DNA from 2 places in the Bradyrhizobium sp. USDA 4502 genome. Region 1 is predicted to be linked to the other one. Evidence: predicted binding sites of a transcription regulator. Region 1 holds the regulator's gene; the other holds the start of a gene.
The links. The regulator PhoB, encoded in region 1, activates phosphate uptake and scavenging genes when phosphate is short. The targets are predictions, from matches to a motif close to TGTCATNNANCTGTCAT.
Positions count from the first base shown of each region.

Region 2: the regulator PhoB is predicted to act here: its motif matches at 1,491-1,507, upstream of ACVW1B_RS19075 (Orn/Lys/Arg family decarboxylase).

Region 1 covers NZ_JBSSGF010000001.1:6,751,328-6,754,871, reverse strand. Annotated here, with positions in the region: gene pstB (phosphate ABC transporter ATP-binding protein PstB) at 1-625, shown strand, start outside; gene phoU (phosphate signaling complex protein PhoU) at 732-1,448, shown strand; gene phoB (phosphate regulon transcriptional regulator PhoB) at 1,594-2,304, shown strand; gene ACVW1B_RS31560 (IS4 family transposase) at 2,537-3,544, opposite strand, start outside.
Region 2 covers NZ_JBSSGF010000001.1:4,110,730-4,114,273, forward strand. Annotated here, with positions in the region: gene ACVW1B_RS19065 (tetratricopeptide repeat protein) at 1-92, shown strand, start outside; gene ACVW1B_RS19070 (DJ-1/PfpI family protein) at 294-1,445, shown strand; gene ACVW1B_RS19075 (Orn/Lys/Arg family decarboxylase) at 1,552-3,544, shown strand, end outside.

The sequences.
Region 1 (3,544 bases):
GACCCTGCTGCGCATCTTCAACCGGATGTACGACCTGTATCCGGGCCAGCGCGCGGTCGGCCAGCTGATGCTGGACCAGACCAACATTCTCGACCCCAAGCTCGACCTCAACTTGCTGCGCGCGCGGGTCGGCATGGTGTTCCAGAAGCCGACGCCGTTCCCGATGACGATCTACGAGAACATCGCCTTCGGCATCCGCCTCTACGAGAAGATCTCGAAGTCCGAGATGGACGACCGGGTCGAGAAGGCGCTGCGCGGCGGCGCGCTGTGGAACGAGGTCAAGGACAAGCTGAACGCCTCCGGCCTGTCGCTCTCCGGCGGCCAGCAGCAGCGCCTGTGCATCGCGCGCACCGTGGCGGTGCGCCCCGAGGTGATCCTGTTCGACGAGCCGTGCTCGGCGCTCGACCCGATCTCGACCGCCAAGGTCGAGGAACTGATCCAGGAGCTCTCCGAGGACTACACGATCGCGATCGTCACCCACAACATGCAGCAGGCGGCGCGCGTCTCCGACAAGACCGCCTTCATGTATCTCGGCGAGCTGATCGAGTTCGACGACACCAACAAGATCTTCACCTCACCGAGCGATCGGCGCACCCAGGACTACATCACCGGCCGGTTCGGTTGACCGGCGCATGATCCGGAAAAGTGGAAACCGGTTTTCCGATCAGGTCATGCTAAAATTCAGGACACGAAGCCATGATCCCCGGGATCATGGTTGAGGGAGACAAGCGATGGCTTCTGAACATACCGCCAAGGCATTCGACAGCGACCTGCAGGAGTTGACCCGCCTGGTCGCCGAGATGGGCGGCCTGGTCGAACGAATGATTACCGAGTCGGTCGACGCGCTGATCCGTCGCGACGTCGCGCTCGGCAAGCGCGTGGTCGCCGCCGACATCGAGATCGACAATCTGCAGCGCAACATCGAAGAGCGCGCGGTGCTGACGATCGCGCGCCGCCAGCCGATGGCGATCGACCTGCGTGAGATCGTCAGCGCGATGCGCGTCGCCACCGATCTCGAGCGGATCGGCGACCTCGCCAAGAACATGGGCAAGCGCGTCGCGGCGCTGGAGAGCGATTTCCAGCCGCTGAAGCTGATCCGCGGCCTCGAGCACATGACCGACCTCGTGCTGTCGCAGGTCAAGTCGGTGCTCGACGCCTATGCCGCGCACGACCTGCCGGCGGCGATGAACGTCTGGAAGGGCGACGAGGAGGTCGATGCGATCTGCACCTCGCTGTTCCGCGAACTGCTCACCTACATGATGGAAGATCCGCGCAACATCTCGTTCTGCATCCATCTGATGTTCTGCGCCAAGAACATCGAGCGGATCGGCGATCACGCCACCAATATCGCCGAGACCGTGTTCTACATGATCGAGGGCCAGCAGATCACCGACAAGCGCCCGAAGGGGGACATGACCACTTTTGCCACCACGGTGCCGGGCAACTGAGGCATGATCGGCAAGCACGGAACCGGCAAGAGCGAAACTGGATGATCCTCGCGACAAATCGTTTCCGCGGGGACTATGCTCAAGGAAGTAAGCGTTTCGGTTTGCGTCTGGGCAACGGATCACCACAGAGAAAGAACTTAGACCGATGAGCGCACGCATTCTGGTAGTCGAAGACGAGGAAGCGCTGACGACGCTGTTGCGCTACAATCTCGATGCGGAAGGCTACGATGTCGAGACGGTGGGGCGCGGCGACGATGCGGATACACGGCTGAAGGAGCGCGTTCCCGACCTCGTGGTGCTGGACTGGATGCTGCCGGGCCTGTCCGGCATCGAACTGTGCCGCCGCCTGCGGGCGCGGCCCGAGACCAAGCAGCTTCCGATCATCATGCTGACCGCGCGCGGCGAGGAAAGCGAGCGCGTGCGCGGGCTTGCCACCGGCGCGGACGATTACATCGTCAAGCCGTTCTCGGTGCCGGAGCTGCTGGCGCGGGTGAAGGGCCTCTTGCGCCGCGCCAGCCCGGAGCGGCTTGCGACCGTGCTGACCTATGGCGACATCGAGCTCGACCGCGAGAAGCGCCGCGTGGCGCGCTCGGGCCGTCCGATCGATCTCGGGCCGACCGAGTATCGCCTGCTCGAATTCTTCCTCGAGCATCCCGGCCGCGTGTTCAGCCGCGAGCAACTGCTCGACAGCGTCTGGGGCCGCGACATCTACATCGATGAGCGCACCGTCGACGTGCATATCGGCCGCCTGCGCAAGCTGCTCAATCCGGGCCGCGAGCAGGATCCGATCCGCACCGTGCGCGGCGCCGGCTACGCGCTCGACGACCGCTTTGCCAAGGCCGAGCCACAGCCGTAACGGCCATGCGGCATTCATAAACCGCAACACGGCGTCGTCCCGGCGCAAGCCCATAGGCGCTAAGATAGTTTGATCATAGTCTGATAGTGGCGCTTATGTCTGGGTGGCTCGCGTAGATGTCGCCGGAGAGCGTGACTGGCTCTGCAGAGTAGAGCGATTGCGGGCTGTGGAATGATCGCTTGCCGTAGCGAAGCTACGAGCTGGCGCAGCAGACGCCACGTCACTGGGTGGGTCAGGCGGCGTCGGCCAAGCGGGGAGAGTCTTCGAGTTCGTCGACGAGCGGCTCGAGCAATAGAATGATCAGCAGATGAGCGAGGATATGGGGTCTGGCGGACCGCTCGTCGGTTCCGGGAGGTCCCTTCAGGCCAATCAGGCTTTTCAGCCGCTTGAAGCCGAGCTCAATGCGCCATCGCAGCCGATAGAGGGCGAGGATATCTGCAGTCGTGAAGTCCTCTGGCCTGAGTGAGGTCACCAGGATCACCCAATCTGCGGCGTCAAGTGTTTGCCTGGAGAGCTGATGACCTCCCTTTTGTGCAGTCCGGCGCGCCTTGCGTCGCGCAGCCGCAGCAGCTTGCGCCGGCTTCTTCGCGGCAACCAGACGCACTGCGAGCGGCGGCGCACCTGACTTGCGCTTTATCCAAATCGGCCGATCGATCAGGCCACGCGCCGAGGCGTTGCGCAGTTCGGCAGTGAGGTCAACAAGATTACCTTCGGCATCGAGCCAGCGCGCGCTCTTCCAGCCGGCCCGGATCACGAAGTCCGCATCGGCATCGACGAGATGCGCCATGCGCTCCGGTTGCAGATAGGCGCGATCGGCAAGACGGATCTCACCGGCAACCGCCGGTATCCGATCCAGCGTCTCGCCCGCTCGCTGATCGGTCAGTTCGAAGTGACCAAAGCGCTCCTGCGGAAGATCGAACGCGCTATGGATACGCCACACTGCGTTCTTGTTCCTGCCGCTCGTCCCAGCCTTGGGGACCGTCGTGGCGTCAACAATACGGATCAGACGACCGCGGCTCGCCTTCGGCGCCGCGGCGGCAAGCGCCTGCTCGACCAAGATTGCCAGCCAATCTCCGCACTGACGTAAGCGATACAACAGAGCCACGTTGGAGATATCGACAAGCCCAACCGACGTGGCCCATGCCGCCGTCAACCGCAGCCCTTTCTCACCAAGGCAATAAGCCAAGATCAGGCGCAGCAAGTCGACCGCATTGCTGATCTCCCGCGGACGGACAAACGC
Region 2 (3,544 bases), 2.6 Mb from region 1:
GGATCGCCGAGATCTGTGGCACCGACTGCGAGGAGTATCGGACGCTGGCGGCGGCACTGGAAAAGCCGCCGGGTACGAACCTCGTCTACTGAGCGCGTCGCGTAGCCCGCATGAGCGGAGCGACATGCGGGGAAGGACCGGCCCCGGATGTCGCTGTCGCTCGTCCGGGCTATGCCTGTGAGCCGCATTGTTCGCGTGTCCGTTTTTGCGGGAATTTCGCCGTTTTGGTCGACGTGGCCGGCGAGTAGCTTGCGTGCCGGGCGACGCACGCGGATACGTTGAGATCGATCATCATGACCTGGCGGCTTCTCGCGTGGAGCGGCATCGCCGTTGCCGCGCTGGTTCCAATCATCGGCGGCATCTGGCTCTTCACCCTGCCCGCCGCATCGGCGTTCCGCGTTCCGCCTCCGATCGCCAAGGCCGAGCAGGATGCAACGCTCGCGGCGCTGAAGCCGCCGAAGCGGTCGCGCCCGCTGATCGCGATGCTCGGCATCAACGACATGACCGAGACCACCGACTATCTGATGCCCTACGGCATCCTCAAGCGCGCCGATGTTGCCGATGTCGTCACGCTGGCGACGGGACCCGGTCCGGTCGCGCTATTCCCGGTGCTGAAGGTCGAGCCTGATGCGACCATCGCCGCATTCGACGCCGCACATGGCGACGGCGCCGACTACGTCATCGTGCCGGCGATGAGCCGCGACGACGATCCGGCGGTCATGCAATGGGTCCGGCAGCAGGCGGAGAAAGGCGCTGTGATCGTCGCCGTCTGCGCCGGCGCCAAGGTGCTCGCCTCGACCGGCCTGCTCGACGGCCGGCGCGCCACCACGCACTGGTTCTACCTGAAGAACTGGCGCAGCAAACATCCCGCCATCCAATACGTCGCCGACCGCCGCATCGTGGTCGATCGCGGCGTCGCGACGACGACCGGGATTTCGGCCTCGATGCCGATGTCGCTGACCCTGATCGAGGCGATCGCCGGCCGTACCAGGGCTGAGGCCGTCGCGCGCGAGATCGGCCTGCCCGGCTGGGACGCGCGGCATGACAGCAACGCCTTCAAGTTCACGCGTCCCTTCGCGCTGACCGCCATCCGGAACACGCTGGCGTTCTGGAACCGGGAACAGCTCGGCCTCGCGCTGGCTCCCGGCGTCGACGAGGTCTCGCTGGCGCTGGTCGCCGACAGCTGGTCGCGCACCTACCGCTCGCATGCCGTGACGTTCGCCGCGACCGGCGACGCGGTGACGACCCGCAACGGCCTGCGTATTTATCCGCAAGTCGTGGCGCCGGATTGGTCCGCAGATCGTCTGCTGCCCGCGGTCGGCACCGCGTCGCCCGCGCAGGCGCTCGACCGGGCGCTCGCCGGGATCGAGACACGCTATGGCCGTGATACGGCGGACTTCGTCGCCATGCAGCTCGAATATCCACGGGCTGACGCCGTGCAGTGAGGGATTGCGTCCCCAACAGCCTATTCGATCCTCCATCGACCCCATTGTCATCTGCCTGTCATGAATTGTGCCGACACGTCAGCGTCGGACCAGTTCGGGGACACGCATGGACTATTTCAAACGCTTCAACTTCCTGTTCGCTGCGCCGGTGTTCGAGGCCGACGACCTCGAGGGCATCCGCTTCAACCAGATCATCGCCGAGATCGAGCGCTCCGGCTTCGAGGTGGTTCGTGCCCGCAAGCTGGAAGATGCCGAGATCGCGGTGCAGACCGACGCCGCGATCGGCTGCATGGTGGTCGATTGGGGCAAGAAGGGCCTTGAGGGCAAGACCGCGGCGCTGATCAACCTGATGCGCCGGCGCGGCCTCGACTTCCCGATCATCCTGTTGATCCGGCGCAAGCGGTTCGAGGACCTGCCGGTCGAGGTGCTCGATTTCATCGACGGCTACGTGTTCCTGTCCGAGGAAACCCCGCCCTTCATCGCCAAGAACCTGATCTCCAGGCTGAAGCAATATGCCGAGAATTTGAAGACGCCGTTCTTCGGCGCGCTGGTCGACTATGCCGAGGAAGGCAACCAGCTCTGGACCTGCCCGGGCCACAATGGCGGCGTGTTCTACAGCCGCAGCCCAATCGGACGGGTGTTCGTCGAACACCTTGGCGAAGCGGTGTTCCGCGACGACCTCGACAATTCCGTGCTCGACCTCGGCGACCTCCTCACCCACGAAGGGCCGGCGCTGCGGGCGCAGAAGGAGGCGGCCCGGATCTTCGGCGCCGAGAAGACCTACTTCGTGCTCAACGGCACCTCGACCTCCAACAAGGTCGCGCTCGGCTCGCTGGTCACCGACGGCGACCTCGTGCTGTTCGACCGCAACAACCACAAGGCCGCGCATCACGGCGCGCTGCTGATCGGCGGCGGCATCCCGGTCTACGTGCCGACGGTGCGCAACGCCTGGGGCCTGATCGGGCCGATGCGCTGGGACCTGCTCGACGAGGGCACGCTGCGCGACCACATCCGCAAGCACCCGCTGGTCAAGGACGAGAACGCCTGGAAGAAGGAGCGTCCGTTCCGCGTCGCCGTGGTCGAGCAGTGCACCTATGACGGCACCATCCACTCGGCCGAGATGATCCTCAAGCGGATCGGCCATCTCTGCGACTACATCCTGTTCGACGAGGCCTGGGCCGGCTTCATGAAATTCCACCCGATCTATGCCGGCCGCTTCGCCATGGGACTGTCCGATCTCGGCCCCGAGGCGCCCGGCATCATTGCGACCCAATCGACCCACAAGCAGCTCGCGAGCTTCTCGCAGGCCTCGCAGATCCACATCCGCGACCGCCACATCAAGGGCCAGAAGCGCCGGGTCGAGCATCGCCGCTTCAACGAAAGCTTCATGCAGCACGCCTCGACGTCGCCGTTCTACCCGCTGTTCGCCTCGCTCGATGTCGGCGCGCAGATGATGAAGGGCCGCTCCGGCGAAGTCTTGTGGGACGACACGATCCGGCTCGGCATCGAGCTGCGCAAGAAGATCCGCGCCGTGAAGCGCGAGTTCGAGGAGAAGGAGACGCGCCCCGAGCGGCGCTGGTTCTTCGAGCCGTTCGTGCCGGACCGCGTGAAGATCCCCGACGTCGCGCGCGAGAACGGCGTGCACAATGTCGCCTGGGAGACGATCTCGACCGATCAGCTCGCGACCAATCCGTCCTACTGGCAGCTCAGTCCCGGCGAGACCTGGCACGGCTTTCCCGAGCTGACCGCGGGCTTCGCCATGACCGACCCGAACAAGCTCACATTGCTGACGCCGGGCTTCGATCACGCCACCGGCGCCTACACCGATCACGGCATCCCCGCGCCGGTGGTGGCGCAATATCTCCGCGAGAACCAGATCGTCGCCGAGAAGAACGACCTCAACTCCCTGCTGTTCCTGCTGACGCCCGGTGTCGAGGCCAGCAAGGCCGGCACGCTGGTGTCGGGGCTCGTCGCCTTCAAGAAGCTGCACGACGACAACGCGCTGATCGAGGACGTCATCCCCGAATTCTTCCGCCGCCGCCCGCAACGCTATAGCGGGGTGCGGCTGCGCGACCTCTGCGGCGACATGCACCGCTTCT